DNA from 3 places in the Streptomyces pimonensis genome. Region 2 is predicted to be linked to each of the others. Evidence: riboswitches for the same ligand, from Rfam matches in the RefSeq annotation. Region 2 holds a riboswitch; each other region holds the start of a gene.
What was found. A riboswitch is a leader RNA that binds a small molecule or an ion and turns the genes downstream of it on or off. The one in region 2 is predicted to bind cyclic di-AMP.

Region 1 (10,406 bases), on a different contig from region 2:
CACCCGGGCCCGGCTCACGGCCGTTCGTGACGGCTCCGGATACACGGACCGGATCTGTCTGCGTGACATCGCCGACGTCATCGCTCCCTTCGCCTCGCCGCTGACCACGAGGGCCGAGGCCGAGCGTGCGATGCGGCACCGTCGGCTCGGGGCCCTGCCCGTGGTCGACGAACAGGGCAACGCTCTGGGTGTTCTGGCTCTCTCCCGCTGAACCGCTTCACGGCGGTCGGCCTCCGTCCCCCCTTCTCCCCGTGAGGCATCATGCGCTGCGTCATCGCCCGTTTCCCGTTCGACCTGACCAGGAGCGGCGTGCTGGACTCGATGAAGGGCGTCAAGCCCGAACCGGTCACCGGCGAGTCCGTGATCATCGGACGACGCCACTACCCCGTCAAACAGGTCGGCGAGGTCGTCACCCGTCAGGACCGCCGCGATTTCAGTGCCGGTGAGGTCCTGCGGGCCATGTCCCGGCTCGGCTTCACCTGTCGCGCCCTTCCCGGGGCCGCGCCCGCGCGCATGGAGAGCCCGTTGCAGCGGGCCTCCGCAATGCTCGGCGCCCCCTCGTCCGACTGACCGGCGGGACCGGCGGGAGCCGGACGAAGGAGTGAGGGCCCTACCGGCACATGCCGGTAGGGCCCTCACCATGTGGCGTGCCGCTCCCGACGCGGCGGCGGATCAGTGGTCGGAGTAGCTGAAGTCGCCCACGGTCCAGGCACTGACGTCCTCGATCGCGATGCGGTACATACCGCCCGTCTCCGGGATCCCCACCGTGCCCTGAAGGATCCGCGCGACGTGGAAGTGCAGATGCGTGGGTGGGCCGTCCTTCTTCGCGGGGGTGTCGAAGACGGCGGAGAAATCGCCCAGGTGGGCGGAGTCCGTCAGCACCTCCGACACCCTCTGCCGCCACACGGCTTCGGGAGCCAGGCGACCGGTGACGACGGCACCGCCGGTGACCACGGTCAAGGACATCTGATTGCTCTGCCCGGACTCCACGAGGGCGGCGATGTCGACGATCAGCTCGTCAGGTTTCGGCATGGGATCGCATTCTATGCGCTGGTCCGGACGGGCGGCTCGGGCGGTGGCGCTACCGCCGGGCGGGGCGGGACGCCCACGGCCCCGGTACCGCAGTACAGGCCAGGGGGCGCAGGCGTGGTGTCTGCGGGCCGGGGGCGTGGACGGTCGCCTCGGTGGTGAACGGGTGGGCCGTCGGTTCCGGAGTGCGTACCCCCGCGGTGCAGGGGCGTCGGTGACGAGCACCGGAGACGGCCGGGGCGGTGGGGTGAGAAGCGTAGGCGCCGCGCCGGCCGACGGCATCACGGCAAGCCCGGCGGCCGGCTCCGGGGGCCCGCCCGTGCGCGGGGTCCGAGCCGCGGACCGCCCCCGAGGATGCGCAGACGGCCCAAGGAGACACCTCATCGCCGGACGCGCCAAAATCTGCGCTTGCTGGAGTAGACATTCGCAGATCGCGTGATTACGATTTCTTTCGTAGTCGAGATCCAGCAAGGCCTGGCAGACACGAACTGCCGGGCAGTGGTACACGCATGACGGTGCGGTGGTGGAGTTTCGAAGCCAGGTGGTCGTATGGCGGCGACGGGACTGACGACCGGACCGGGTGGCCCGCAGTGGTGAGGGGCCGCCGTGAGCAGGGCCGCGGCCGACGCGGTCGCGGTATCAGCGGGACAAGCAGTACGCGGTTCCCGTCTGCAAGCGATTGGTTCAGAGGGAAGAACGGAGGAGTGGAGCGCCATCAGGATCGCCCGGGTGGGAAGAGCGAGCCCGGGTGCCGCAGGACATCGATAGGCAGGTGGTCTCCGGTAACGCATCCGCAATCCCCGCACCCCCGTCGGAGTATCGGGCGGCCGTGCGGAAAGAGAAGGCCGGCGCAGTACTAGGGCCGGCAGATGGTGTTGCAGTTCCTTCGGGGCCTTGGTGCCGTACGGCACCAAGGCCCCTCCGCGCGTTCCACGCAGGGACGGGAGGACAGCGGACGAGCCGCCCGGCCCGTCCCGACGGCCATTCCGGCCGCACGACGGGCCGGGCCGCCCAGTGGCTCCGCGCCACCCGGTCTTCTCCGTGCCATCGGTGGAGCGCGACCGAGCACACCTCCGTGCCCCGGGGGCGGACGCCGTCGCTCCTCCCGCCACCGACTGCGCGTCGCGGCCCGTGGGCGTGAACTCGTCGACCGGGCCGCCCCGGTCGAGGTCCATGCCGGATCGGCAACCCGGGAGACCGGCGCGGAGAACTCGAGGAAGCCCGGCGCGGCGACACCCACCGCACACCGCCGCGCCGGCCGGTCGTCCGGTCCACCGGCCGCGGTCCGAGGCGAGCGTGCCCGCCGGTGTCGGCGGACCTCACACCGGCGCAGGCCGGTGGTCATGAGACCAAGTCCCCGGGCCTGCGGCTCGCAGGAGCGGTACCTCACCCCTGACCTGCTGCGCGGCGCTCGAACCGGCTTCCGTCGGCTCGGGCGCCGCGTCATCTCACGGGCGCTCGTCCCGGTCCGGGGCCAGGAGCTGCGCGGCGATCCCGGCGAGGACCAGGCCCGCCGCGATGAGGAGGCCGGCGGGGACGACGACGCCCGCGGCGAGCATGACCACCCCGATGACCAGTGCGCACCAGGCGCTCGTGCGCCGGTAATCACGGAGGCGGGCCGGACGGCTTTCGGAGAGCGAGCGGACGAGACGGGGACCCTCGTGTTCGAGACGGGCTGCGGGGTCGACCAGGCGCTCGTCGTCGGACTGGGGCACGGCTCCTCCTTCCCAGGGGGCGGCCGCCCGGTGGCACCGTCGACGGCCGTCGCTCCGTGACACCGGGGCGTCACCGGTTCGACCGTCGGCCTGCCGCGAACTCGGCACGGTACGAAGGAGTCTGCCCGCCCGCCGACGTCATCACCCGTCCGGTGCGACGGACTTCAGCGTCGCCCACCGCCGCCGCCCGCTACCGTCCCCGTCCGCCCCGGGTCCGCTGCGGTACACCCCGGCGCCGTCAACGCCCTCATCCACGACCACCGTGACCTCGCGTGGAAGGGCCGCGCCCTGCCGGCCAGGGCGGTCACCGGCCGCGAGGAGGAGATCCTGGAGCTGGTCGCCGAAGGTCGGACCTCGCAGCAGATCGCCGGTCTCCTCGTCATCGGCTCCGGGACCGTGGAGCGGCACCGCGCCGACCTGCCGGCCGAACTCGGCCTGAAGGACCGTCTGGAACTCACCCGGTACGCCGTCCGCGAGGGGCTGGTCGAGCCCTGAACCGGCGCAGGGGCCGGCGCGCCCGTTGTCAGACTGGACGCCCACAGGCCCGCCCGCCCCTGGAAGTAGGAACCGATGCCCCACCCGTACGTCCTGCTGTCCGCCGCCGTCTCCCTCGACGGCTATCTGGACGACACCGGCCCGGAGCGACTGCTGCTGTCGAGTCCGGCCGACTTCGACCGGGTCGACGAGGTACGGGCGTCCGTGGACGCCCTTCTGGTCGGCGCCGGCACGATTCGCGCCGACGACCCCCGGCTGCTGGTCAACTCGCCCGGGCGGCGTGCCGCCCGCCTCGCCGGGGGCGGGACCGAGTACCCGCTCAAGGTCGCCGTCAGCGGCTCCGGCGACCTGGACCCGACGGCCCGGTTCTGGCACACCGGCGGCGAGAAGGTCCTCTACACGACCGACGAGGGCGCCGGGCGCGCCCGCGCCCTCGGTCTCGACGCCGACGTCGTCCCGCTCGGCACCGGGCTCGACTGGCGGCGGCTGCTGGAGCATCTGCACGCCGAGCGCGGGGTCCGGCGGCTCATGGTCGAGGGCGGCGGCACGGTCCACACCCAGCTCCTCACCGAAGGACTGGCCGACGAGCTCCAGCTGGTCCTCGCGCCCCTGTTCGTCGGCGACCCGGAGGCCCCCCGCCTCTTCGGCCCCGGCTCCTACCCGGGCGGGCGGCTGCGGCTGGTCGAGAGCCGCCCGGTCGGCGACGTCGTCCTGATGCGCTACGAGCCCACCGCCCCCGGCACCGGCCCGCTGCCCTCCGCCGCCGACCACCACTGGCTGGCCCTCGCCTGCGAGCTGGCCGCCGAGTGCCCGCCCTCGGAGACGGCGTTCAGCGTGGGCGCGGTCGTGGTGGCCGCCGACGGCACGGAGCTGGCGCGCGGCCACTCCCGCGAGGGCGCCGACCCGGTGGTGCACGCGGAGGAGGCCGCGCTGGCCAAGGCCGATCCCGCGGACCCCCGACTCGCCACCGCCACCGTGTACTCCAGCCTGGAGCCCTGCGCCCGCCGCGCGTCCCGGCCGGCGCCCTGCGCCCGGCTCATCCTGGACGCGGGGGTGCGGCGGGTGGTCACGGCCTGGCGGGAGCCGGACACGTTCGTGGCGGGCGCCGACGGCACCGGAGTGCTGACCGGCGAGGGCGCCACCGTCGTCGTCCTGTCCCAGTACGAGGACCGCGCCAAGGCGCCGAACGGCCATCTGCTCGGCCGCTGAAACCGGGCCGCCGGTAAACGGATGTGCGCTGTGTCCCGCGGATGGCGTACAGTGGTCTCAACGACGCGGGGTGGAGCAGCTCGGTAGCTCGCTGGGCTCATAACCCAGAGGTCGCAGGTTCAAATCCTGTCCCCGCTACTGAAGGCCGAGGGCCGGAATCCAAGGGATTCCGGCCCTCGGTGTTTTCCGCTTCCCCGTTTCCCCGCTTCCTCGCTGCCCGTCTCCCTGCTCTCACCCACCGTGAGTGAGCCACCTCGCAGCGCATAACAACTGACGAACGGTCAGAAACTACCCATCGCCCGAGGGGCGGTCAACTCGTCCGTTTTTGTTCTCTCGTAGTGCTTAAGTACCCTCGAAAACCGTTAATGATCAAGAGGAACGGCTTGGAATCCGGCCCTCCCGTCTATTAACGTTCGATAACGCAGCGCGGTCGTCCCAGCCGTCACAGAAGGCGGCTCCGTGCGCACGCGCCGAATCCCGCGAGGGAACCGGGGAACCACCACCATGGGGTGAATCGCGTGAATACCGCCGTGTCCACACGGCCCGTATACGCGCGTAGGAGACCTTCCCGCTCCGAACCCGTCAGCTAACCCGGTAGGCGAAGACGGAAGGAAAGGAGCGCGCCCACGTGGCGTCCAACCCGCCTGCCCCCGAGGTCCCGTTCAAGCCGGGCGACACCTTCGCCTACGGCAGCGACGCCGACGAGGGCCCCTTCGAGGAGTGGAACCCCACCGCGGAGTCCGTTCGTCCCGTACGCGGCCGGCACCGCGTCTCCAAGCAGCGCGGCGGAGGACTCGCCCGCAGCTCCACCGTCCTGGGTGTCGGCGTCATAGCGGCCGTCGGCGCCGGAGGCATGGCGAGCGCCCAGACCGGCAAGCCGCCGGTGTCGATCTCCATGCCCGACCTTCCTGATGTGGGTTCCCTCGTCTCCGACGAGGAAACCCCCGAGGAACCGGTCACCCCCCTCAGCACCCTCGGCGTGACCGCCGCCGACACCGAGCAGGGCGCGTCCGACGCAGGTGAGGCGCTGCGCACCCGGATCATGGCGCAGGTCGAGCAGCAGCAGGCCCAGGCCGAGAGCAAGGCGGAGGCCGAGGCGGTCGCCGCCGCCGAGAAGCAGGCCGCCGAGGCCGCAGCCAAGGCGGAGAAGGAGGCCAGGGCCAAGGCCGAGGCCGCCCGGAAGAAGGCCGAGGAGGAGGCCAGGAGGAAGGCCGAGGCCGAGCGCCTCGCCGAGCTGGCCAAGCAGTACGCGCTGCCGACCTCCTCGTACACCGTCACCTCGACCTTCGGCCAGGCCGGCGCCTACTGGTCCTCCGGTCAGCACACCGGCCTCGACTTCGCCGCCCCCACGGGCACGCTGATCAAGGCCGTCCACACCGGCACGATCACCTCCGCCGGCTACGACGGCTCCTACGGCTACAAGACCGTGCTCACGCTCGACGACGGCACCGAGATCTGGTACGCCCACCAGTCCTCCATCAGCGTCAGCGTCGGCCAGAAGGTCAACACCGGTGATGTGATCGGCCGCGTCGGCTCCACCGGCAACTCCACCGGGGCCCACCTCCACCTGGAGGTCCACCCCGGCGGCTCCGCCGCGGGCATCGACCCGATGGCGTGGCTGCGCGGCAAGGGCCTCACCGTCTGAGCGAGCGGACCCGGTACGCCCCGGATCCCGGCAGTCCCGACGACGCCCCCCGACGTCAGGGCTGCCGGTCGGGTGTCTTCCGGGGCGGTGCGCGGCGCACCGGTCAGAACCGGCGGGCGCCCGGGTCGTAAGCGCCGTACGGGGGCCCGTACGGCGGAGGCCCGTAGCCGCCGTACACCGTCCACGGCGCCGCGGCGACCGGAGCCCGGGGCGCGGTGACGCGGGCCGCGTGCTCCAGGGCCGGCCGGGCCGCTCCCCGCCGGTGCCACAGCTCCAGCAGCAGTTCCCGTTCCCGGGCGACGAAGTCCGGCCCCGCCCGTCCGAGTCGCCCCCGGTGCCGCAGGAACGCCAGTGACGTCGCGTACGCCTCGTACGAGGCGACCGACCGTGCCGCCGCCCTCCCGCCGCAGCGGCGCGCGTACTGCCGGGCGACGCGCCGCGCCCGCATCGAACCCAACGCGCACGGCTCCGCCGCGTCGAGCCACCCGGCGGCCACGTACGCGGACAGCTCCGCCCGCACGGTCCGCAGCTCCCGCTGCCGCGTCCACACCGCCAGCCAGGTCAGCAGCCCGGACACCGGCACCATGAACGTCGCGTACACCGCGAGGAAGCCGTACCGGCCGAACGTCGAGGAGCCGTTCCACAGCGCGTGCACGCCCATCGCGAGGAGCAGCCCGCCCAGCGGCAGCAGCACACGCCGGGCCCGCTGCCGGTCCGCGGACAGCGCGGCGGCGCCGAAGCCGATCCCGGTGAGTACGGTGAACAGGGGATGCGCGAACGGCGACATCACGATGCGGACGAAGAAGGTCGCCGCGGTGACCGAGGTGATGCCGCTGTCGCCGGTGAGCCGGTCGGTGCCGAAGGCGGTGCCGAGATAGAGGATGTTCTCGGTGAACGCGAAGCCGGTCGCGGTGACCCCGGCTATCACCACGCCGTCGAGGATCCCGGTGAAGTCGCGTCTGCGGAACAGGAACACCAGCAGGACGGCCGCGGCCTTCGCGGACTCCTCCACCACCGGCGCTATGACGGTCGAGCCCAGGGTGTCGGCGCCGGTCGGGTCGGCGGTCGCCGTCGCTATCCACCGGGTGGCGAAGCTGTTCGCGACGATCGCCATCAGCGCCGCCGCACAGGCGCCCCAGGCGAAGGAGAACAGCAGGTTCCGCCAGGGTCCCGGCTCGACCCGGTCCAGCCAGCGGAAGGCGGCGACGAGCAGCGGCACGGGCAGGACGGCGAGACCGAGCCCGACCAGGAACCCCTGCGTCCCGGTCTGCTCGCGCACCAGCGCGAGGATGACCAGACCGGACAGCGCGAGCAGCGCGATCGGCGCGCCGTACCGGACCGGGGGCCGCTGCCACCAGTACACGTGCCGCGGCGCTCCACCGGGGGCCGCGCCGGGAGGCGCCGGGCACGGAGGACTGGTGACCAAGGAATCGGCCCTCACGAGGCGGGTTGGTGTCAGGCTCGGTCTGCTGTCTGCTCCTCCCGCGGTACGCGGCGGAAGAGCACGTCGTTCACGACATGCCCCTTCTCCAGTCCCTGCCCCTCGAAACGGGTGAGCGGCCGGGAGGCGGGACGCGGCGCGAAACCGCCGTCCGCCCGGGTGTTCTCGAAGTCGGGGTGCGCGGTGAGCACGTCCAGCATCTGCTCCGCGTACGGCTCCCAGTCGGTGGCGCAGTGCAGCACCGCCCCCGGCGCCAGACGGGTCGCGGCGAGGGTGAGGAACTCCGGCTGGATCAGCCGCCGCTTGTGGTGCCGCTTCTTCGGCCAGGGGTCGGGGAAGTAGACGCGCAGCCCGGCGAGGGAGCCGGGGGCGAGCATCTCGCGCAGCAGGATGACCGCGTCGCCGTTGCCGACCCGTACGTTGGTCAGCCCCAGCCGGTCGGCGAGGTTGAGCAGGTTGCCCTGGCCGGGCGTGTGGACGTCCACGGCGAGGATGTTGGTGGCCGGGTCGGCGGCGGCCATCCGAGCGGTCGCCTCGCCCATGCCGAAGCCGATCTCCAGGACGACGGGGTGGTCGTTGCCGAAGAACTCCGCGAGGTCGAGGCGCCGGCTGCCGTCGATGTCGAAGCCCCAGGCGGGCCACAGCCGCTGCAGGGCGTCCGCCTGCCCGGCGGTCACCCGGCTGCGCCGCGGCTGGAAGCTCCGGATCCGCCGTTCGAAGTGCGACCCGGCGGGATCCGCCTTCGGTCCGTCCGGGAATCGGGGCTCCCCCTTGGTCCGGGCAGGGCGGACCGATGCCCCGGGCGTGTGCGGCGGATCCTGGCCGGAGGCGGGACGGAGGGCTTCGGAAGCGTTAACGGTGTCGGACACAGTGCCTCCGATTTTACGGGGAGCGCACGGAGTCCCCGGGCGGGACCGGGGCGGTTCCGTGCCGGGTGGATGGTTTGCCCGGTTTTCGGGTGGGTCGGCTCTTTTCGGTGCGGGTATCCGCGGTGCCGGTATCCGCGGTGCGGGGAGCGGGCGTCGGGGCCGGGGAGGGAACACGGGTGCCCCGGGCGGGGGCGCGGCTCGTTCGGGAGCCGGTGGGAGCGGCCAGGGCCGACGTCGGCGTCCACCCGGCTCCCGGGGCCGCCCGGGGTCTGTCCGGAGCCCGGGGCCGCCCGGTGGCTCAGCGCCCCGCCGTCTCCAGTGCCGCCAGCGTGCGTCGCGCGACTTCGCGGCCGATCGGCAGGGAGGCCGTCGCCGCCGGTGAGGGGGCGTTCAGTACGTGGACCGCGCGGGCGGTCTCCTGAATCAGGAAGTCGTCGGCCAGAGTGCCGTCCCGCAGCACCGCCTGGGCCCGCACCCCGGCCGCCGTCGGCACCAGGTCGTCCTCCCGCACCGCGGGCAGCAGCCGGCGTACGGCCCGGGTGAAGGCCTCCCTGGACAGCGAGCGGTGCAATTCGCCCGTACCGTACCGCCAGTGGCGGCGGGCCAGTTGCCAGGAGCCCGGCCAGGCCAGCGTCGCCCCCAGCTCGCGCGGACGCACCGTGCGCCAGTCGTAGCCCTCGCGGGCCAGCGCCGGGACCGCGTTGGGGCCGACATGGACGCCGCCGTCGACGCCCCGGGTGAGGTGGACGCCGAGGAAGGGGAACGCCGGGTCGGGCACCGGGTAGACCAGGCCGCGCACCAGTTCCGGCCGGGCCAGCTCGTAGTACTCGCCGCGGAACGGCACGATGCGGGCGCCTGGCTCGTCGCCGGTGCGGCGGGCGATCTCGTCGCAGTGCAGACCGGCGCAGTTCACCAGCACCCGGCCGCGGACGACGTCGCCGGCGGCCGTCAGGACGGCGACTCCCCGGTCGGGGCGGCGGTCGACGCGTACCACCCGCGCCCCGTAACGGATCTCCGCGCCCGCCGCCCGCGCGGCCTGAGCGAGCCGGCGGGCGACCGCGGTGAAGTCGCAGACACCGGTGGTGCCGACGTGGATGGCGGCCAGGCCGTCGACCTCCGGCTCGTACTCCGCGAGCTGTGCGGCGCACAGCTCGCGGACCGCGATGCCGTTCTCCCGGCCGCGCTGGACCAGGGCGTGCAGCCGGGGCAGCTCCTCACGGGCCGTGGCCACGATCAGCTTGCCCGTCACCGCGTGCGGGATGTCGTGCTCCGCGCAGAACTCGACCATCTCCGCCGCGCCCGACACCGCGTACCGGGCCTTCAGCGAGCCGGGGCGGTAGTAGACGCCGCTGTGGATGACGCCGCTGTTGCGGCCCGTCTGGTGCCGGGCGGGGCCGGACTCCTTCTCCAGCACCGTGACCCGCGTGCCCGGCGCCGCGCGCGTGAGCGCGTACGCCGTCGACAGGCCGACGATCCCCCCGCCGATCACCAGTACGTCGCAGTCGTACGACCGCCGCGTCACCACCCGCACCACCTCCCGCGTCCGATAGTGCACTGCGCCACTGACAACGCCTTCAAACCCGGGAGGCGGTTCGTGCCGCGATCCGGATCAGGCCGTGGTCGTCAGCAGCGGACGGGCGCGCTCACGTAGTTCGACCACGCGGGGTTCGTCGCCGTAGGGCTCCAGACGGTGCAGGAGGTCCTTGACGTACTCGGTGGTGCGGGCGGACGATATGCGGCCCGCCACCTCCACCGCGCGGACGCCCTGCTCGCAGGCCGCGTCCAGGTTGCCCGACTCCAGTTCGGCGACCGCCGAGACGACCAGGCGCAGTCCGTGCGAGCGCACGAACTCCTCCGTCGGACTGGACAGCGCCTGCTCGGTGAAGCGGCGGACCTGGCGGGGCGCCTTCAGGTCGCGGTAGCACTCGGCGGCGTCGGCGGCGAAGCGGTCGTAGGAGTAGAAGCCGAGCCAGGTCGGGTCGCTGTCGCCGGGGCGGGAGCGC
Region 2 (10,406 bases):
CCCCTGCTCCTTGAGCACCCGGGCCGCGTCCGCCGGGTCCGGTGTGGTCACCGCCAGCCGGCCCCGGGCGCCCGCGGCCAGATCGGCGACCGGGCCCTGGGCGATCAGCCGCCCCCGGGCCATCACGGCGGCGTGCGTGCACACCTGCTCGATCTCGTCCAGCAGGTGCGAGGAGAGGAAGACGGTGGTGCCCTCCGAGGCCAACTCGCGGACCAGCGTGCGGATCTCCCGCATGCCCTGCGGGTCGAGGCCGTTGGTCGGCTCGTCCAGGACGAGCAGCCGGCGCGGCTGGAGCAGGGCGGACGCCAGGCCCAGGCGCTGCTTCATGCCGAGGGAGTACGCCTTCGCCTTCTTGCCGGCGGCGGCCGTGAGGCCCACCCGGCCCAGTGCGGCGGCGACGCGGGCGCGCCGGGTACGCGGATCGGCGGTGGGGTCGGCGGCGTCGTGGCGCAGGAGGTTGTCACGGCCGGAGAGGAAGCCGTACAGGGCCGGACCCTCGATGAGGGCGCCGACGTGGGGCAGCACGGCGCGCGCGGAGCGCGGCATGGGGCGCCCCAGGACGTGCGCCGTGCCGGAGGTCGGTTCGATCAGACCCATCAGCATGCGGATGGTGGTGGTCTTGCCGGAGCCGTTGGGGCCGAGGAAGCCGAAGACGCTGCCCTCCGGGACGGTCAGGTGCAGACCGTCGACGGCGAGCTGTCCGCCGCGGTAGCGCTTGGTGAGCGCGCGGGTGGCGATGGCTCCGTCGCCCGTGGCCTCCCTGTCGCGCCGCTCCGGCTCCGTGGCGGACGCCTCGCCCATCGGCTCCCTCGTTCCCTGTCGTGTCGTGAGGTTTCGGGACCTCACTTCCCCGCGTCGGCCGCCTTCACGAGCGCGTCCTTGGTGACGGTACCCACGTAGACCTTGCCGTCCTCGGTGATCAGGGCGTTCACCAGGCGGGTGCTGAACACCGTGCCGGTGCCGAACTCGCCCTCGACCTGGTCGCCGAGCGAACCGAGGAAGCCGCCGAGGTCACCGCCGGCCTCGCCGGTGGGCAGACCTCCCTCGCTGCCGGTGTCGAAGGCGGCGACCGAGTTCCAGCCCTCGCCGAGCATCTTCAGCCCGTCGAGGCCCTTGGCCAGGTCCTCCTCGGACTTCGGGGCGCCCTTGGGCCTCTCGGCGTGCTCCCCGCCCTTGTCCAGTACGCCGTCCTCGGTCACCTCGGCGCCCTCGGGCGGGGTGAACTCGAAGGTCGACGCGGCCGGCCGGTCGAAGCTCACCTTGGTGAAGCCGGCGTCCACGACGGCCGCGCCGCCGCTGGACGGGGTGAGCGTGAACTTCAGCGGCATCCCGGTCTCGTGGTCGACCGCGATGCTGATCGCGCCGACCGTGGAGCCGGACTGCTTGGGCTTGACGACCAGCCTGTACGCGTCCCGGCCCGCCACCTGCGCGGTGCCGTCGACGGTCACGGACGTGGTGTCGTCGACCGACCTCAGCGCCTCCTCGGCGAAGTCCTTCGGGGTGGCCGGGGGCTGCTGCTCCCGCGCCTCGCCGGACTCGTCGACGGTGCCGTGGTAGACCTCGTTGGACTTGCTGTCGTAGCCCCAGACGTCCTTGCCGTTGTGGATCAGGCTGTACTCGGCGGCGTCCTCGAGGAGCGACACCTTCTGCCGGTCGGGGCCGTCGGTCGCGACCCGCAGCGTGTGCGTGCCGGACGCCAGTTCGGCGAGCTTGGCGGACGGGTCGGCCGAGGAGCCGTCGTCACCGCCCTGCTCCATCGCGCCGGACGCGAAGCCGCTCTCCAGGCCGCCGAGGTCCGGCAGCCCGAGATCCGTGGTGATCTTCACGGTGCCGGACAGCTGCTCGACGTCCGACTGCGCGATCTTCTCGATGAGTCGCGCGGCGGTGATCTCCGGCAGGTCGGGGTCGCCGGAGTCGGCGATCGCGGGGACGAGCCCGATGGTCGCGGCCGCCACCCCCATCACCGTGACCGGGACGACGTACCGCGCGGCCCTGTGCCGCCTCGTGCGCGGCTCGTCGAGCTCCTCCGCGGCTGTCGTGTTCTCGGATTCGTACGGTGCCATGTGTGCCCTCCGTGGTCGGCGGCGGCTTCCGTCTCGTGTCCTCGCACCAGTCTCACCCTGAGCCGCCATTCTCACCCGAACCGGTGAGAAGTGGTGTTGTCCGTCGTGGTCCATCCGACCAAATCCGGCAGGCGGATACGTCAGACCCCGGGCTCAACTCCGTGTACTGCTCCGGTATGACACGGGAGGTGGTTTCCTCCCCCGACCAGTAGGGGTCACGGAGGAGTTCGCGCCGTCGGCCGGCTCAGCCCGCGCGGTGCACCACCGCGTCGCACAGCTGCACGAGTGCCGCCTTCGCCTCGCACTCCCGCAGCGGGGCCAGCGCGGCGCGCGCCTCCTCGGCGTAGCGCACGGTGTCCCGGCGGGCCTGCTCCAGCGCGGGGTGGGCGCGCAGCAGCCGCAGCGCCTCCGCGTGCCGGGCGTCGTCGGTGAGGTCGGAGTCCAGCAGCTCGCACAGGGCGAGGTCCTCGGCCAGCCGCAGCCGGTCCGCCCGTTCGCGCAGCCGCAGCACGGGCAGCGTGGCGATGCCCTCGCGCAGGTCGGTGCCGGGGGTCTTGCCGGACTCGTGGGAGTCGGAGGCGATGTCCAGGACGTCGTCGGCGAGCTGGAAGGCGACGCCGAGCCGCTCGCCGTACTGGGTCAGCACGTCCACCACCGTCTCGTCGGCGCCGGACATCATCGCGCCGAACCGGCAGGCGACGGCGACCAGCGAGCCGGTCTTGCCGCCGAGCACGTCGAGGTAGTGGTCGACCGGGTCGCGGCCGTCCTGCGGCCCCGCGGTCTCCAGGATCTGCCCGGTGACCAGCCGCTCGAACGCCTCGGCCTGCACCCGTACGGCCTCCGGCCCGAGGTCGGCCAGGATGTGCGAGGCCCGCGCGAAAAGGAAGTCGCCGGTGAGGACCGCGACGGAGTTGCCCCAGCGGGCGTTCGCGCTGTCGACCCCGCGCCGCACCTCGGCCTCGTCCATCACGTCGTCGTGGTACAGCGTGGCCAGGTGGGTGAGCTCCACCACCACGGCCGAGGGCACGACACCGGGCGCATGGGGGTCGCCGAACTGGGCGGCGAGCATCACGAGCAGCGGGCGGAACCGCTTGCCGCCGGCCCGCACCAGGTGCTGGGCGGCCCGGGCGATGAAGGGGACCTCACTCTTGGTGGCCTCGATCAGCCCTTCCTCGACAGCCGTCATCCCGGCCTGGACATCGGCTTCCAGAGCCTGGTCCCGCACGCTCAGCCCGAACGGCCCGACGACGGTCACGAGGGGTCTCCTGTCTGCTGGTGTCCACTGGCGATTACACGGAATGTCGATAGGTCGCTGCCATCACTCAAGTCAGCGTATCCGGTCATGTTTCGATCACCGTCAGCGCCCGGCGTCAGGGGCGGGGCGGTACGAGGTCAGGAGCGGAGCGCTTTGGGTCATTCGATAACAGCGGACATTTCCTGACTATCCCGGATGCACCACTCCGCCCCGGACCGGCCTCCGACCCGCTCGCCGGGTCGCGCCCCGCCACGCGAACCACCCCGCCCGCCCCGGTGTCCGACTTGCCGCAAGTGTCAACTCAATTCCTTTTGGGGAAGAATGCGCCCGCCGACAGTCCCCCGTGAAGTGGGTCACGCGCGTCCCGGCGCCCCCACCGCGGCCCGTCACTCGTCACCCTCCTTTGCAGGGGGTCGAGTTGACCCTTGGCACTCGCGAAGGATCAAGCGTCACAAAACGCCCTTTACAAGATCAAAGGGGGACCTGCACGAGGACCGCGCTTGTTTCCGGCATGTGCTCTCGCATACGTTCCGGGCCTGCCGGGTGGACGCCTGATCCTGCCGCCGCCCGCATCAACCGACGACGACCACTCAGGACGGCAGGAGCGGGGGACCCAGGTAGGCCGCCGGGCCGGACACGTACCGGAACGGCTAGGGGTGAAGCCATGTCCGCAGGGGCACGGCCGGGCACTCTCCCGCCCGAACCCGACAGCTCACCTCGCAGGCGTAGGAGAGGAACCCAGACATGCCTGCTTCCGTTCGGCACCGCCGCCGCCTCGCCCGCTCCCTCGCCGTCACCGGCGTCGCCGTGGTCGCACTGCCGCTGTTCGGCGCGACCGGCGCCGCCGCCACCACCGAGCCGACGACGACCGCCGCCTCCGTGACGGCGTACCCGGACAACCTCGACGGCTGGATCCGCGAGTCGCTGGACGTCATGGCGCAGCACGGCATTCCGGGCAGCTACGACGCCATCCACCGCAACATCATGCGCGAGTCCTCCGGCAACCCGTACGCCGTCAACAACTGGGACTCCAACGCCGCCGCCGGCACCCCGTCGAAGGGCCTGCTGCAGGTCATCGACCCGACCTTCGCGGCCTACCACGTGCCCGGCACCGCCTTCGACCCGTTCGACCCGGTCGCGAACATCACGGCGGCCTGCAACTACGCGGCCGACCGCTACGGCTCCATCGACAACGTCTTCGGCCCGTACTGAGCCACCCGCTGACGGGCGAGCGTCATCGCCCCGCCGAACAGTCGCTCGAGGACGACGGCCACGCCGTCGTCCTCGTTCGACGTGGTGACCTCGTCCGCCACCGCCTTCAGCTCGGGATGCGCGTTCGCCATGGCGACGCCGTGGGCCGCCCAGCCGAACATGGGGATGTCGTTCGGCATGTCGCCGAAGGCGATCGTCCGCTCCGGGCCCAGCCCCAGGTGCTCGGCGGCCAGCGCCAGCCCGGTCGCCTTGGTCACCCCGCACGGCTGGAGCTCCACGGTGCCCGGCCCCGACATGGTGACCGTGGCCAGCGAGCCGACCACCGACCGGGCCGCCGCCGCCAGGGCGTCGTCGGACAGGTCGGGGTGGCGCAGCAGCACCTTGCTGATCGGCCGGTCCCACAGCTCCCCGCGCCGCTCGACCCGCACCGCGGGCAGGGTCGGGTGCGGCATCAGGTAGCCGGGCTCGATCAGCGTCAGCCCGTCGGCCCCGTCCTGGTCGACCGCGGCGTGCACCTCCCCCACCTCGGCCTCGATCTTGCCGAGCGCGGTCTCCGCCAGTTCCCGGTCCAGTGTCACGGACCACAGCAGCCGACCCGCGCCGGCGTCGTACACCTGAGCGCCCTGTCCGCACACCGCGAGCCCCGTGCAGCCGAGGGCGTCCAGGAGCGACCGCACCCTGGGGGCCGGGCGCCCCGTCACCACGAGATGCCGGGCACCCGCCCGCTCCACCCGCGCGAGCGCGGCGAGGGACCGGTCGGAGAGGGTGTCGTCGCCGCGCAGCAGCGTCCCGTCCAGGTCGGTGGCGATGAGTGAGTACGCGGTGGGTGCGGCCATGATCAGAGAATACGGACAGCCCGGCGGTCCGATTCACCCTGCCCGTTTGCGCTCGCTTTCGGTCCGGTTCCCTTCTTCCGCCTTCCCTCGGCGCCGGGTAAGGACCGGTTCAGGACTCTTTCCCCGTTTGGCAAGAACATGGTCCGCTCTCTACCGTCCGCCCGGCCCCCGGCGGTACCTTCCAGGGGTCCGGGGGACTTGATCGGGGGGTCGGGTGAGCGGTGGACGCATGGGCGTGCTGGGACCCGAGGAGCTCGGCTAGGGGGGCGGGAGCGGGGCGCCGCACCGCACCGGCTGAACCGCGGGCCCGTGCGCCGCGCGCACGGCTTCGTCCGCACCCGTCCGCGCCCGGTGGCGTCGGCGGCACGGACCCCGAAGGGTGCGGCACGGCTGCGCCGGTCGTGGGGAGGGGGGAGGACAGGTGTCCCGGAGAACGCGTACGCAGGAGGAGATACGGCGGTTCCTGGCCATCGGCGCGGTGCAGGTCGCCGAACTGGACCTGGGCGGTGGCGAGGCCGTGGTGAGACCCGGCCCGGGCAGCCCTCCGGTGACCCACGGCGAGGTGTTCCTGCTGGTCAGATGGGCCGGCCGCCCGGTGGGGACCCTGCTGGCACGGGTGCCGGAGGGCGCGGACCCACGGGCGGTGCTGACGGAGGCGGCCGCCGGGGTGACGGGGGTGGCCGTGGAGGCGGGGGGCGGCGGGGAGCCGCCGTACGCCTCGGTCGTCGTGGCCACCCGGGAGCGGGCCGGACAGCTCGCCCGGGCGCTGGACTCGCTGCTCGCACAGGAACATCCGCGGTTCGAGATCGTCGTCGTCGACAACGCGCCGATGACCGACGGGACCCGCGAACTGGTGGAGCGCAAGTACGGCGAGCGGGTGCGGTACGTGTGCGAGCCGGCTCCCGGACTCGCCGTCGCGCACAACAGGGGGCTGGCGGTGGCGCGGGGCGAGGTGATCGCGTTCACCGACGACGACGTGGTCGCCGATGCCCGCTGGCTCACCGAGCTGACCGCGCCGTTCGCCGCCGACCCCCGGCTCGGCTGCACCACCGGCCTGATCCTGCCCGCCCGGCTGCGCACCCCGGCCCAGGTCCTGCTGGAGAGCCACGGCGGCTTCGCGAAGGGCTTCACGCCGACGACGTACGACCCCGGCGACCCGCCCCGCGACGAGCCGCTGTTCCCCTTCGCCGCGGGCCGCTTCGGCTCCGGCGCGAACATGGCCTTCCGCACGGAGGTGCTGCGTGCCGTCGGCGGCTTCGACCCGGCCACCGGCGCCGGGACACCCGCCCGGGGCGGCGACGACCTGTACGGCTTCGTCCGTGTCCTCGCCCAGGGGCACCGGCTGCACTACACGCCGTACGCGCTGGTGTGGCACCACCACCGGGAGACCTGGGCCGACCTCGAGACCCAGGCGTACGGCTACGGCGCCGGCCTCACCGCCTACCTCACCGCGATCCTGGTCAACCGGCCCGCACTGCTGCCGGCGTTCCTCGCCCGGCTGCCGCGCGGCCTCGCGCACGCCCGCACGCTGACCGGGGCGCGCGACACGGACGGCGGCGGTCCGCCGGGCGGGCACGACGCCCGCACCCACCCCTGGCCACGCCGCCTGTCGCGGCTGCAGCGCAGGGGGATGCTGTACGGGCCGCTCGGATACCTGCGGGCACGGCGGGCACCGGGGAACGCCACGGGGCGGGGGACGGGATGAACACGGTCGTACCCGTCTTCCTCTACCACGCCGTGACGGACGATCCGCCGGACTGGATCGCCGAGTTCACCGTCACGCCCAAGGAGTTCGCGGCTCACCTCGACGCCGTCGTGGACAGCGGCCGCACGCCCGTCACCATCAGCGCCCTCGCCGACCACCTCACCGGCCGGGCCCCCCTGCCGCCCCGGCCGGTGCTGCTCACCTTCGACGACGGCTTCGCCGACCTGCCCGGGCCCACCGCCGACGCCCTGGCCGAGCGCGCGCTGCCCGCGACCGCGTACCTCACCACCGGCGCCATCACCCCGGGCGGCCGCAGTCTGCTGCCGCCCGCCCCGATGATGAGCCTGGACCGGGTGGCGGAGCTGGAACGGTCCGGCATGGAGATCGGCAGCCACACGGTCACCCACGCCCCGCTCGACACGCTGACCACCGGACGGCTGCGCGCCGAACTCCTGGACTCCAGGGCCGTGCTGGAGGACGCCCTCGGCCATTCCGTCCCCCACCTCGCCTATCCGCACGGCTACAGCAGCCCCCGGGTGCGCGCCATGGCCTCCCGCGCCGGCTACGAGACGGCGACCGCCGTGCGGCACGCGCTCAGCTCGGAGCGGGACGAGCGCTACCGCATCGCCCGCCTGATCGTCCGCCGCGGTCACACCGTCGCCGACGTCGAGGCGTGGCTGGCGGGCGGTGGCGCGCGGATCGCCCCGTACCGGGACGGGCCGAGGACCGTCGGCTGGCGGTGGTACCGCCGGGCCCGCACCGTCCTGCGCGGCCGTCCCGCCTTCGCCGGTTGACGGGGACAGGCCGGGGTCGGGCCGGGGCGGGCCGGGGCGTGCGGGAGGTACCGGGCAGCTGCCGCTTCCCTCGGCTTTCCTTCCTCCCCCACTTCTCCCGCTTCCGTAGTTTCCCTCGTTTCCTCGGCTTCATGACGAGTTCGACGTTTTTGATGTGAAAAACAGAGGTAATTCCTATACTCGTCGCGGGGGAGGGAGTCTCGGCGTGCAACACCATGTGCCCGTACCGACCACGCGGAGCGGCGCGCTGCCCGGCCCCGAGCCGGCCGCCGGCCCGAAGGAGCCGGGAGGGAACTCCGGCGGCGGCCGCAGACCCTGGCCGGTCCCGAGCGGTCCGCCCGACGCGGGGCTGCTGACGCTGCTGCTCGCCGCCGGACTGTGGTTCCACGCCCTCCCCCGCATCGGCTTCCGGGAGATGGGCGACTACGGGCTGCTGGACCGCCTTCCGGCCACCTACCACCTGTCGCTGCTGGTCCTCACCGCCGGCTTCGTCCTCAGCCTGCGGCGCGCGGGCACCGCGCCCTGGTGGCCGGCCGCGCACTGCGCCGCACTGCTGTTCGCGCTCAAGGCTCCGCCGGCGATGCTGTACGACGCCGTCCGCTACCCGTGGGCCTCCAAGCACGACGCCGTCGTCGACACCCTGCTCGCCAACGGTGAACTGCGGCCGGGTGCCGAGCTGTCGGGCAACATGTCCGCGTACGACCAGTGGCCGGGCTTCTTCACGCTGAACTCCGGTCTGGTGCGCGCCTTCGGCGTGGAGAGCGCCGCCGCGTACGCCAACTGGGCGCCGGTCGTCCTCGGCCTGCTGATGATGCCGGTGCTCGTCCTGATCTACCGCACCTTCTGCCAGGACTGGCGGCTGGTGTGGACCGCCGTGTGGGTCTTTCAGCTCGCCAACTGGGTGGGCCAGGACTACTTCGCCCCCCAAGGGCTCGCGTACCTGCTGCACCTGACGGTCGTCGCGGTGGTGCTGCGGCACTTCGTGCGCCCCGGGTCCGCCGGGCGGCTGCGCGACCGTACCACCCTCGACCCGACCGCCGCCTGCGTGCCGCCGCCCACGGGGACCCGGCAGCGCGCGGTCTGCGTGGTGGTCCTCGCCCCGCTGATCGCCGCCGTCAACGCCACGCACCAGCTCACCCCGGTGATGCTCTGCATCTGCCTGTTCGCGCTCACCCTCACGCGCCGCTACCGCAATCACGGGCTGCTGGCCGTCACCGTGCTGCTGATGCTCGCCTGGGACCTCACCATGGGGCGGCCGCTGTTCGTCGAGACGCTGTCCACCCTCAAGGAGTCGATCGGCGAACTGACGCAGAACTCCCGCGCGGGATACGCGGGACAGCTCACCGGCCCGGGGCCCGAACTCGCCGGGACCGCGGGCGTGCTGATGGTGCTCGCGGTCGCCGCGCTCGCCGGGGCCGCCCTCGTGCTGCGGCGCCGGCTGGTCCGCAGCGCGCTGCCGCTGCTGCTGGTCTCCGCCGCCCCGGTTCCGCTCTTCGCCGTCAACGACTACGGCGGCGAAATGCTCTTCCGCGTCTACCTGTTCGGCCTTCCGGGTGCGGCGTTCTTCGCCGCCGCCGCGCTCGTGCCCGCCGCGGGCACCCGCTCCGGCCGGGCGAAGGCGCTGCGGCGCAAAGCCGCGGCCGTCGCCCTGCCGGCCGTCCTGCTGGTGCTGCAGGCCGGCTTCCTGCCCTCGTACTACGGCAAGGAGAGGATGTACTACACGCCGCCCGAGGAGACCGCGCTGGTCACCCGGACCCTCGACAACGCCCCCGACGGCTCGCTGATCCTCTCCACCAGCGGCTCCTTCCCGCGGGCACTGCACCGGTACGACCGCCTCGAGCACTGGTTCTTCGCCGAGCAGGAGCTGCCCGAGAACGGGAGGATGCTGGAGGACCCGGCCCGTTACCTCGCCGACGGGATCCCGCCGGACACCAGGACGTACGTCGTCCTCACCCGCACCCAGGACGTCTACACCGCCGGCGAGGGCCTGCTGCCCGCCGGCGGCTTCGAGACGCTGCGCACGAAGCTCTCCGCCTCCCCGCTCTTTTGGACCGTCGAAAGCCATTCCTACGGCGTCGTCCTGGAGTACCGTCCGGCCGCCCGAGGATCGACCCCAAGGTGATCGAAGTGACGTTGAAGGACAACCCGTTCCGTCAGGTCAGCCCATGAGCGGCACCGACTCCTCGAACTCCGCCGGTTCCGCGGCCCCCACGGGTTCCGCGGGCGTCACCGGAACCGGTGCGGCCGGTGCCCCCGGAGGCATCCGGGTCACCGGGACGCACCTCAGAGTCCTCATCGGTGCCTCGGGCTGGCTCGCGCTGGCCGCCACCGCCGTGTCCGGTCCCTCGCCCCTGCGCTGGACACCGGTGCTGCTCTTCACCCTGTTCGGTCCGGGCTGTGCTGCGCTGTACCCGCAGCCGGGCGGGCCGGCCACCGGCGCCCGGCTGGAGGCCGTCGCGCTCGCCGCGCCGATCAGCCTCTCGCTCGGTGTGCTCACCGCCACCTCACTGTTCCTGGTGGAGAGCTTCTCGACTACCTCCT
Region 3 (10,406 bases), on a different contig from region 2:
CAGCGGCGGGCGTGCGTGGCAGCAAGTCGGCCACCGCGTCCAGGAACAGACGCAGCCGGTCGTAGGGATGCGGCAGAAGCAGCGGAGTGCGTCCACGCCCGGCCTGCTCGAACGGAGTCGCGTACGCGGCGGGGTCGAGGGATCCGGCCAATGCCCGTACCCAGCCGGCGTCCTCCTGCGAGAACGGCCCCAGTCTCCAGGCGTCGTACCCGCCTGCGCTCAGTCCGGGCAGCAACAGCCCTCGGCCGGCCATGTGCAGCGCGTAGAGGGCCGCGTGGCGCCATGCGGCACCTGTCGCGGCAAGCCGCTGCGGCGGCTCGTCGAGCAGCAACGGCAGAACGTCGGCGAGCGGGCACACCACCGCGGGAACGGTCCGTCGCCGCCCGCCGCGTCCGTGCGGCAGGACCAGCAGGAGCTCTTCGGTGGGAGCACCGGCCGGCAGCCGCCCGTCCTGGGCGTGGAAAGCGATCCGTCCGGAGCGTGGGGGGTCGCCCGGCAGGAACACAGCCGTGCACTCCCTCAGGTCCTCCCACCACACCGGGTCGAACACGACGGTCCCGGGAGCGGGTGACACCCGCTCCGGAGTGACGGGCGGATCCACAGGGTGCCGTCGCGGGGAAGGGACACGCCTCCTGGACAGGCTGGACAGGTGGGGATCACCGATCTCCCGGCCGTCCACATCGAAGTAGCGAGCGCTCTGCTCCTGGCCTTCGTCGTTCATGGTCACCACGCGGTAGACCGTGGCCATCGTCTGGTTCCTCTGCGGATGTCCCCCAGCCGCATCTGCCGCCGGTTCCCTACTGATTGCCCCAGCCGCGAGTCCACCGGCCGGGTCGCCCCAACGCTACCGGAGTGGACAACCTCGTGGTGCGGCTCTTGGGGATCAGCCGGGAGGCGCTGCGCGACCGGGTGCGGGCCGAGCGGGCCCGCCGAGGTGAGAGCGGCACGACGAGCACGGACACGAAGGACGTCCCGGTGAGCGGGGCCACGAGACAGGAACCGGAAGCCGAGATCGCGGCCCTGCGCGCGGAACTGAGGACCGCATGCAAGGAGAACCAGAAATTGGCCACCGAACTGGACATCCCGCACAAATCTACGAATTTTTTCGCACAAGAGATGTCCTGGTGAACGTCTGCTCCGCCCCAGGTCCTCCTGGAGCGCCTTCGTGACCGTGGCCGCCGCCCTTCACTGCCGCTCGCGTGTCGGCCGTCACGGCCGTGTGCGACCGCCCGTCCGCACTGCCGTACACCCGGTCGAGCGCCGGACCGGTCGACCAGGAGCCACTGCCCCCGGTCGAGGGAGACGCCGAGGACCGTTCCCCCGTCATCAACAGCAGCTCCATGACCGCGGTCATCGCCAACGCGCTCCTCCGCAAACCCCGCCCCATACCCCCGTCCTTCACAGAGGAAGCACGAAAGGACGAGAACCCATGAGTCGTTGACGATCACCAGATGAACGTCGGCAAAATAAACATTTAAGTTGCAGACATGACAAGGTTGCCGAGATGGCGTGCGCGACACGGATGAGGGGTGCGAGGCCGGGTGGCCCCGACCGACGGTGCACGCACCGCGGGCGACACCTGGCGACTCGACCCGGTTCCCTCGGGACAGGCCGATCGCCACAGCCACGGTGCCGTACTCAACGAGGCGGCCCCGAGCGGACACCGTGCCGGTCCGGCCCTCGCGGTCTGTGGTCCGGGCACCGCCGAGGCGCTGGGCCGGGCGACCGCCGCCGAGGTCGCCGGTACGGGTGTCGGCTGGGGCATGCGGAAAGCGGTGGCATGCCGACTCGGGCAGGACGTCGGAGAACCACGGCCGCGGCAACCGGTTGCACCCGGAGTCCGATCAGCGGAACAGCACGGCAGCCGTCGGCGGGCAGGGGCCGCCCCATGACCTGCGGCCACCGCACGATCTTCAGGAGTCCACCCCATCCCCGGTGATCACGCGGTGGCCGTACCCAGCCCCAGCCGGACCCGCTACAAGACCGCGAAGCCGGACCGGAGGGCTGGGCACTGCCTCCGACCATGGCCGAGCAGTGCGGCCGAGCGCTGCCCGGCCTGGACTCCCTCCGGCTGGCTCAGCGCTCCAAGGCGCGTGTCCGGACGACGAGTCGAGACGAGCCGTCCAGGAACGGCAAGGACCTGAATCGCGGAGCAGCGGCATCACGCTCCGTGCGAGGCGCCCTGCCCAAGGCTCCCCGTACACGATCCTGCTCTTCAGCCGGGAGAAGCTCCCGTGTCCGGGCCATCTCGCCGAGCTCGTCCCCGGCCGACCTCACCGCTCACCCGCGAGATCGAGATCACCCCTGCTCGCTCCGGCCACGCCCTCAGCGATCCGGGGACGCCGCCACGGGTGCGCGATCGGACCGGACACCGCCCGCCACCACGCCTCCACCGGCAGCCTCCCCGCCGGCTCGAACGGCTCACCCGGCCGCGGGAACGCCACCGCCTGCCCCGCCCCCTCGGCCACGTCCTTCATCCACTCCCCCGGCTCCGCCCACGCGTGCGGCGCCAGGTTGAACGTCCCCCAGTGGATCGGCAGCAGCACCCCGCCCGGACTGCCTCCCTGCAGGTCGAGATGGGCCCGGACGCCTTCCTCGGGCGTCATGTGGATGTCGGGCCAGAAGTCCGAGTACGCGCCGACCTGGATCATCGTGGCGTCGAACGGGCCGTGATCGGCGCCGATGTCCTTGAAGCCCTCGAAGTAGCCGGTGTCACCGCTGTGGTAGATCCGGTGCTCCCCGCCCGCGACCGCCCAGGAGGCCCACAGGGTGTGCTGGGTGTTGCGCAGGCCCCGGCCGCAGAAGTGGCGGGCCGGGGTGGCGGTGAGGGTGAGGCCGCCGACCTCCGTCGCCTCGTGCCAGTCCAGCTCGCGCAGCCGCCCGGAGGATACGCCCCAGCGCTCCAGGCGGGCGCCGACGCCGAGGGGTACGGCGAACAGGGTGTCCGTGCCGGCCAGCGCCTTGACCGTGGGCAGGTCCAGGTGGTCGTAGTGGTCGTGGGAGATCACGACGACGTCGACCGGGCCGAGCGCGGCCAGCGGCAGCGGCACGGGGTGCAGTCGCCTGGGCCCGGCGAAGGGGAACGGCGAGCAGCGCTCGCCCCACACGGGATCGAACAGGACCCGGTGTCCGTCGATCTCCGCGAGCACGCTGGAGTGGCCCATCCAGGTCAGGCGCAGCCCGGTGGCCGGCGGACGGGAGATGTCGGCCAGGGTGGTCGGGTGCACCGGGACGGCGCCCTTCGGGGCGCGGCGGGAACGGGAGTCCTTGTCGAAGTAGGTCTTCGCCAGGTCCCGCGTCGCCCCCGTCGGGCGGATCCGGGCGGCGCCCCCGGGATTCCGGAAGACCCCGTCCTTGAAGTGCGGGGATCTGCGGATGCGTGCCATGCGCTCGCCACTCGGGTCCGCGCCGAAGGACACGGGCCGCAGGGCGCGCGGCCCGGAGCTCTGGGAACGGGAACCGGCCACGGTGCCTCCAAGTGGAGTCGGTCAGACATTCCATTATGTGCGGCGGTCCCCCGCACCGCGGTGCGGGGGACCGCCGCCACCGGCGAAGCGGCTCTCACGCCACCGCGGCGATCCGCACCTTGATGTCGTCCGGGGACAGCGTCCCCTTGGCGATCACGTGGTCGCCCGACGACTCCCCGCGCAGCCGGCGGCCGATCCACGGCACCAGGTACTCGCGGGCCCACTGGACGTCGTCCCGTCGGACCTCGAACGTGCCGCGGGGCGGCAGGGGCGGCCAGGGCTGTTCGGGGTCGGCGGGGACCTCCAGGCCGAGGGCCTGCCCGGCGCGGAGCGCGACACGGGTGTGTCCCTCCGGCGACAGGTGCAGCCGGTCGGCGTCCCAGGCCCTGCGGTCCTGGACGCTCCTGAGGGACCACAGGTCGAGCACCGGGCAGCTGTAGCGGTCGGCGACGGCCCGTACGTGCCCGTTGTACGTGGCGATCTTGCCGCGCAGATGCTTCAGCAGGGGAACGCCACGGGTGTCGAACCCGGTCGTCACCATCACCGTGCCGGACACGGCCGTGAGCGCGGCGATCGCCCGCTCGAACCGCTCGGCCACCTCGTCCGGATCGCTGCCCGGGCGGAGGATGTCATTGCCGCCCGCGCAGAACGAGACCAGGTCGGGGGCGAGTTCGACCGCCCTCGGCAGTTGGTCCGCCACGATCTGGTCCAGCAGCTTTCCGCGCACGGCGAGATTGGTGTACTCGAAGTCGCCCTCGGGCCGGAGGTCCGCGAGAAGCACGGCGAACCGGTCGGCCCAGCCGACGAACGCCCCGTCGGGGCCGGGGTCGCCGACACCCTCGGTGAAGCTGTCCCCCACCGCCACGTACGACCCGATCACTGCTCTGCTGTCACTCTTCGAATCGTCTGCCACAACCGCTCATGATTCACCTTCGAATGTGACCTACGCGACCGTAAGGAAAGGTTGACGCACGGTGAGATAAGACACTTCCAAAATGTTGGCCAACTCCGGAATACGCCGGAGGCCGGACCCGGGAATCGGGGTCCGGCCTCCGGCGCGCGCGTCGGGGAGGTCGTCGGGGGTCAGCCGATGGCGACACCCTTCGAGCGGAGGTAGGAGACCGGGTCCACGTCCGAGCCGTAGTCCGGGGTGGTGCGGATCTCGAAGTGCAGGTGCGGGCCGGTCGAGTTGCCGGTCGAGCCGGAGAGACCGACCTGCTGGCCGCCGGTCACGGCCTGGCCGGCCGAGACGGAGAGCGAGGACAGGTGGGCGTACTGGGCGTAGTGGCCGTCGTCGAGCTTGAGGACGACCTGGTTGCCGTACGCTCCGGCCCAGCCCGCGGAGACGACGGTGCCGGCGCCGACGGCCTTCAGGGAGGTGCCGGTCGGGACGGCGAAGTCGACGCCGGTGTGGTAGCCGCTGGACCACATGCTGCCGGCCACCTTGTAGGCGGTGCCGAGGCCGGCGCCGGGCACCGGGGAGCTGTAACCGGAGGCGCTCGCGGCCTGGTCGGTGTTCGTGGTCCGGGTGGAGGTGTCCGGGGAGGGCTGCTCGGCGGGCTGCTCGGTCTTCCGCTCCGGGGCCTGCGGGGCCGCGGCGGAGGGCGACTCCTGCGGCGCGGCCGTGGCGGCCCCGACGTCGACGGAGAGCCTCAGACCGGGGTGGATGAGTGACGGGTCGGCACCGATGGCCTCGCGGTTGTCCGCGTAGAGCTTCTTCCAGCCGCCGTCGACGTTCTCCGCCTCGGCGATCTTCGCGAGGTAGTCCCCGGCCTTCACGGTGTACGTGCGGGCCTCGCCGCCCTTGTCGGTGACGGTCTTCTGGCCGGCGGAAAGGGACTGGACGGCCTTTTCGGGGGCGCTCTGCGGCGTGGCGGCGTGCGCGCCGGTGGTGCCGAGGAGCGGCAGGGCGAGTGCGGCGCCACCGGTTCCGGCGACGGCGATGGAGCGGGTGAAACGCTGGGTCCTGGTACGGCGGTGCTTACCCTTCGCGGGCATGTCGAATTCCTCTCCGGCGCCTACGAGGTGAGCTGTCGGGTGCGGGCTGGAGATGCCCGGCCGCGCTGTCGCGTGGCTTAACCCCAAGCCGTTCCGGGAACCGGAACAGGCAGTCGTACCTGTGGGTCCCCCGTTCCTGCCGTGGACGGGTCAGTGTGTGCGGGCTCCGGGCGGCGGCAGGATTAGGCGTCCGTCCGGATCGGTGGCGAACGTAAGCGACCCGGACGCGGTGGGACAAGCGCGAGGTTCACCGCGAACACGCTTTTTCGTGATCGACATACGGAAAAGACGTCACCGAGCGTCAGCCGGGATTCCCTTCCCGCACGAATTCCCCTGCCCCTCCACGGAATTACGTGAGCATGGCGACAACACATCGTCACGGATATGACGATGCTCACGCACCCCTCCCCATCCCCCTTTCTTTCGGGGCACATTACGGCGAAGCGCATCAATCGGACATGACGCGCCAATCATGCGATCACCGGCGCCGCAGCCGGAACACCGCGGCGTCCAGGTCTCCCCGCAGACCGGTGTGCAGCCCGTGGTGCAGCAGGACGGCGCCCCGGTGCGTTTCGCCGCTTTCACGGCATTCGTACGACGCCTCCGGATCGAGGCCGCGCAGCCGGAGGGCCGGAACGGGCTCTCCGTGGTGCTGGGCCTGGAGGCAGGCGAGGACGACGGTCTCGTCGCCGAGGACGTACTGCACCGCGCTCAGCCCGCCCTCCGGAGGACGCAGCCGGTACAGGTCGCCGCGCTGGACGAGGGGCCGGATCTCCTTGTAGAGCGCGACCCACTCCCGCGCCTCGGCGAGCTCCTCCTCCGTCCACCGCGCGAGGTCGCCGCCGACGCCGAGCACCCCGGCCATGGCGCTGACGAACCGGAAGCGCAGCGAACTGACCCGCCCGTTGAGCATCGCGTTGGGGCTGTCGGTGACCCAGGCGGCCATCACCCGGGCCGGATGGATCTGGCTGAAGCCGTGCTGGATGGCGAGCCGGTCGAGCGGGTCGGTGTTGTCCGAGGTCCACACCTGGTCGGTACGGGAGAGGACTCCCAGGTCGATCCGCCCGCCGCCGCCCGAGCAGGACTCGAAGGCCACGCCCGGATGGGCCGCCCGCAACCGGTCCAGCAGGGCGTACAGACCGCGCACGTGGTCGATCCACAGCCGCTGCGGATACGGGTCGTCCGGCCAGCCGACGTCGCTGAAGCAGCGGTTGAAGTCCCACTTCACATAGTCGACGGGGGTGCCGGAGAGCAGCCCGTCCAGCCGTTCCCAGAGGTACTCCCGGACGTCGTCACGCGCGAGGTTGAGCACCAGCTGGTTGCGGAACTCCGTACGCCGGCGGTCCGGCTGGAACTGCACCCAGTCGGGGTGCGCGCGGTACAGGTCGCTGTCGGGGTTGACCATCTCCGGCTCGACCCAGATGCCGAACCGCATCCCGAGCCCGTGCACATGGTCCGCGAGCGGTTTCAGGCCGCCGGGGAAGCGGCCGGGGTGGGGGGTCCAGTCGCCGAGTCCGGCCCGGTCGCTCGTACGGGCCCCGAACCAGCCGTCGTCGACCACGAACAGCTCGACGCCCATCGCGGCAGCCCGCTGCGCGAGCGTCCGCTGCTGCTCCTCGGAGATGTCGAACCCGGTGGCCTCCCAGGAGTTGAACAGCACGGGCCGGTCCCGGTCCGCGTCCGGGACGACGTACGCCCGCTGGTAGGCGTGCCAGGCACGACTGGCACCACCGAAGCCGGCGTCGCTCCACAGGCCGGCGAAGACCGGCGTGACGTACGTCTCGTCCGTGCCCAGCATCAGCAGGCCGGAGTCGTCGTGACCCGCGCCGCCGGTGACCTGCACACGGGCGTCGGGGAGTTGGGCGACGCAGATGCGCCAGGACCCGGACCAGCCGAGGGCGCAGCCGTAGACCTCGCCGCGCTCCTCTGTCGCGTCGGTGTCCAGCGCGACCCAGGGCAGGTGCTGGTGTCCGGTGTGGCCGCGGCGGCTGCCGATGACCTTCTCGCCGTAGCCGACCGGGACGCGGGTCAGCCGGGACTCGGCGGCCCAGCGGCCGTGCAGCTGGGACAGCCGCCAGTGCTCGCGCTCGGGCAGGGTCCAGGTGGCGGAGTCCGCGCGCAGGAGCTCGACCGCCGGGCCCCGGTTGTGCAGGGTCACCCGGCGTTCGATCACGTCGTCGCACATCCGGTAGTGCAGGGTGACGGTCAGATCGCCGTCGCGAAAGCGGAGGCGGAGTTCACCGTTGTCGGTCTCGTGGCCCTCGAAGGTCCACTCGGTGCCGCGCCGCCCGTCGGCGGCGCGTACGGACAGGGCGGGCCGGACGAAGCGGGGGCCGCCTTCGACCGGGTACTCCTCGCGCCCGTCCAGCCGGGACTCGAACGGCCAGTCGTCCGGCAGCGGGCGCGCGGCGAGGGCTTCCGCGTCGGCGAGCGCGATGCGCGCGCCCCAGTGCAGGTGCACCAGCTCGTCACGGTCCGTGACGTGGAGCGCGTAACTGCTGGCCTGCCCCGACAGGAGCCATGTACGACCGTCTTGGGAGACCTGCGTCACCGAACCTCCAACAGACACGAACAGATGCGATCAGACACCAACATCATCGGGGGTGCGAGGGCGGTCGGGCAATGCCTGTGAAGAACTCATTGTCCCAGGCAGGCATGTCGTATCGTCGAGTGGCGTCCGCCGGCGAGCCCCGCCGACGGCGCCGAGTGGGAGGAGTCCTTCGTGACGCAGCAGGTGCCGTCGACCGAACCCGAGCTGGCCGGAGTGCGCAACTTCCGCGACGTGGGCGGACTGCCGACCGTCGACGGCCGGCGAGTACGCCACGGGGTGCTGTTCCGCAGCGGCCATCTCGCCCACGCGACCGCGGAGGACACCGCCTTCCTGTCCTCGCTCGGACTGCACACGGTCTTCGACTTCCGCAACGCGGCCGACCAGAAGCTGGAGGGTCCGGACGTCGAGCTGCCGGGCGTGCGCAATGTGAACCTGCCGCTCAGCGACCCGGCGGACGGCGCCGAGTTCTGGAAGATGGTCCGCGACGGCGATCTGGAGCAGCTGCGCTCGATCCTCGCGGACGGCAAGGGCGCGGACCGGATGATCAGCTCCTACCGGCTGATCATCAAGGAGCGCACCGCCGAGCACGCCCGGGTGCTGCGCTCGCTCGTCGAGGACAGCGTTCCGGCACTGATGCACTGCGCGGCGGGCAAGGACCGCGCGGGACTCTCGGTGGCGGTGACGCTGCTCGCGGTGGGCGTCGAACGCGACGCGATCCTCGACGACTACCTGAAGTCCAACGCCAAGCACCGCCGCTACAAGGTGCGCCGCAGCGGCAGCTCCGCCTCGGCCTACTCCCCCGAGGTCATGGAGCTGCTCAGCCCGCTGTTCGACGCGCGCGCGGAGTACCTGTCGGCGGCCTTCGAGACCATCGAGGAGACCTGGGGCGGTGCGGACCCGTATCTGGAGCAGGCGCTCGGGCTCACTCCCGAGGACCGGGAGCAGCTGCGTGAGCGCCTGCTCGACTGAGACGGGCGCCTACTTCTTCGGAGCGATCTCGAAGAGGAAGTAGACGAAGGCCGCGAAGAGGTGTCCCACCACCACGTAGATGAACAGCCGCACCCACAGGGCCCGGGGGAGCTTCTCTTCCATGTCTCTGCCGGTCATGTCGCTTCTCCGTGGATCGGGCCCAGGCACAGCGCGGCCGTGGGACTCTGCAGCAGGGTGTGGACGAACAGCAGCTCGACCCCGTCGGAGTCGGAAGCGGCGATGCGGTGCGGGGTCAGCGAGTCGAAGTGCGCGCTGTCGCCCGGGGCGAGCCGGTGCGGGGTGTCCCCGAGGCGCAGCCGCAGCCGCCCCTTGAGGACGTACAGCCACTCCTCGCCGGGGTGGACGCGCACGATGTCGCCCTGGGAGCCGTACGGCACCTGGACCCGCAGGGCCTGCATGCCGCGTCCGGCGGCGCCGGCCTGCCGGTACGTCCAGCCGCCCGCAGTCGTGGGCTCCATGCCGGCGGCGCGCACCACGGCGTCCCGGCCGGCGGCCGACTCACCGAGCAGCTCGGAGACCGTCGTACCGTAGATGCGGGCGAGGGAGAGCAGCATCGGCAGCGAGGGCTGGCGCTGTCCGGTCTCCAGTCGGGAGAGGTGGGCGGGCGACAGACCCGCGTCGCGGGCGGCGGCCTCGAGGGTGAGGCAGGCCCGTCGCCGCAGGGCGCGCAGCTGCGGCGCGACCGCGGGGAGCGCACCGGCCGGTTCGGCCGGCGGCCCGGCCTCGGAGGAGCTCATGGCTCCATTGAGCCCCGAATTTGTCCCAGGGGCAATTTTTTTGCCTCTGGGGCAAACCCGGCGCGGGTGCGGGGTCAGCGGTCGGCGACGGCCTGTTTCACCAGCGTCCTGCCGAACTCCCACATCAGGCCGCCCTCGTGCGCGTCGTCCATCACCGCGGTGAAGGCGTCCACGAACCGGTGCACGTCCCGCTCGTCGATGACGAGCGGCGGGATCAGTTTGATCACCTCCAGGTGGTCTCCGGAGACCTGGGTGAGGATGCGGTGCCGTTGCAGCAGCGGGACGACCACCATCTGCGCGAAGAGCCCCTTGCGGGCTGTCTGGAGCACGGTCCAGCGCGAGCGCAGTCTCAGCGACCGGGGACGGCCGAACTCGATGCCGATCATCAGGCCCCGGCCGCGGACGTCGGCGAGCAGCTCGTACCTCTCGGTCAGTGCGGCCAGCCGGGACCGCAGCAGCTCGCCGGTGCTCCGGACCCGGTCGACGATCCGCTCGTCCTCCATGACCGACAGCACCGCCAGACCCGCCGCCATGGCCTGGGCGTTGGCCCCGAAACTGGCCGAGTGGACCAGCACCCGGTCCATCGACGAGTAGACCTTCTTGAAGATCCAGTCCCTGCCGATCGTGGCGCCCACCGGTACGTAGCCGCCGGAGAGCGCCTTG

Region 1: another riboswitch for cyclic di-AMP. It lies ahead of KYY02_RS27735 (M23 family metallopeptidase); the one in region 2 lies ahead of KYY02_RS00985 (transglycosylase SLT domain-containing protein).
Region 3: another riboswitch for cyclic di-AMP. It lies ahead of KYY02_RS13965 (M23 family metallopeptidase); the one in region 2 lies ahead of KYY02_RS00985 (transglycosylase SLT domain-containing protein).

What each region holds. Positions count from the first base shown of each region.
Region 1 covers NZ_JAHWZY010000037.1:39,337-49,742, forward strand. The annotation lists gene KYY02_RS27700 (CBS domain-containing protein) at 1-211, shown strand, start outside; gene KYY02_RS27705 (SCO5918 family protein) at 262-570, shown strand; gene KYY02_RS27710 (hypothetical protein) at 673-1,032, opposite strand; gene KYY02_RS27715 (DUF3040 domain-containing protein) at 2,478-2,744, opposite strand; partial or broken gene KYY02_RS27720 (LuxR C-terminal-related transcriptional regulator) at 2,970-3,239, shown strand; gene KYY02_RS27725 (dihydrofolate reductase family protein) at 3,315-4,448, shown strand; tRNA gene KYY02_RS27730 (tRNA-Met) at 4,513-4,586, shown strand; cyclic di-AMP (ydaO/yuaA leader) riboswitch at 4,907-5,064, shown strand; gene KYY02_RS27735 (M23 family metallopeptidase) at 5,077-6,093, shown strand; gene KYY02_RS27740 (PrsW family intramembrane metalloprotease) at 6,197-7,519, opposite strand; gene trmB (tRNA (guanosine(46)-N7)-methyltransferase TrmB) at 7,549-8,403, opposite strand; gene lhgD (L-2-hydroxyglutarate dehydrogenase) at 8,702-9,958, opposite strand; gene KYY02_RS27755 (NsdA family TPR-like regulatory protein) at 10,013-10,406, opposite strand, start outside.
Region 2 covers NZ_JAHWZY010000001.1:198,041-208,446, reverse strand. The annotation lists gene KYY02_RS01000 (ABC transporter ATP-binding protein) at 1-801, opposite strand, end outside; gene KYY02_RS00995 (LolA family protein) at 843-2,063, opposite strand; gene KYY02_RS00990 (polyprenyl synthetase family protein) at 2,308-3,318, opposite strand; cyclic di-AMP (ydaO/yuaA leader) riboswitch at 3,892-4,059, shown strand; gene KYY02_RS00985 (transglycosylase SLT domain-containing protein) at 4,063-4,530, shown strand; gene KYY02_RS00980 (HAD family hydrolase) at 4,494-5,366, opposite strand; gene KYY02_RS00975 (glycosyltransferase) at 5,788-7,071, shown strand; gene KYY02_RS00970 (polysaccharide deacetylase family protein) at 7,068-7,865, shown strand; gene KYY02_RS00965 (hypothetical protein) at 8,071-9,987, shown strand; gene KYY02_RS00960 (hypothetical protein) at 10,031-10,406, shown strand, end outside.
Region 3 covers NZ_JAHWZY010000011.1:206,065-216,470, forward strand. The annotation lists gene KYY02_RS13945 (SCO1167/SCO6262 family helicase) at 1-748, opposite strand, end outside; gene KYY02_RS13950 (hypothetical protein) at 853-1,128, shown strand; gene KYY02_RS13955 (MBL fold metallo-hydrolase) at 2,274-3,467, opposite strand; gene KYY02_RS13960 (SGNH/GDSL hydrolase family protein) at 3,562-4,347, opposite strand; gene KYY02_RS13965 (M23 family metallopeptidase) at 4,551-5,465, opposite strand; cyclic di-AMP (ydaO/yuaA leader) riboswitch at 5,470-5,628, opposite strand; gene KYY02_RS13970 (alpha-galactosidase) at 5,944-8,016, opposite strand; gene KYY02_RS13975 (tyrosine-protein phosphatase) at 8,188-8,985, shown strand; gene KYY02_RS13980 (DUF6126 family protein) at 8,995-9,123, opposite strand; gene KYY02_RS13985 (helix-turn-helix domain-containing protein) at 9,120-9,743, opposite strand; gene KYY02_RS13990 (aspartate aminotransferase family protein) at 9,818-10,406, opposite strand, start outside.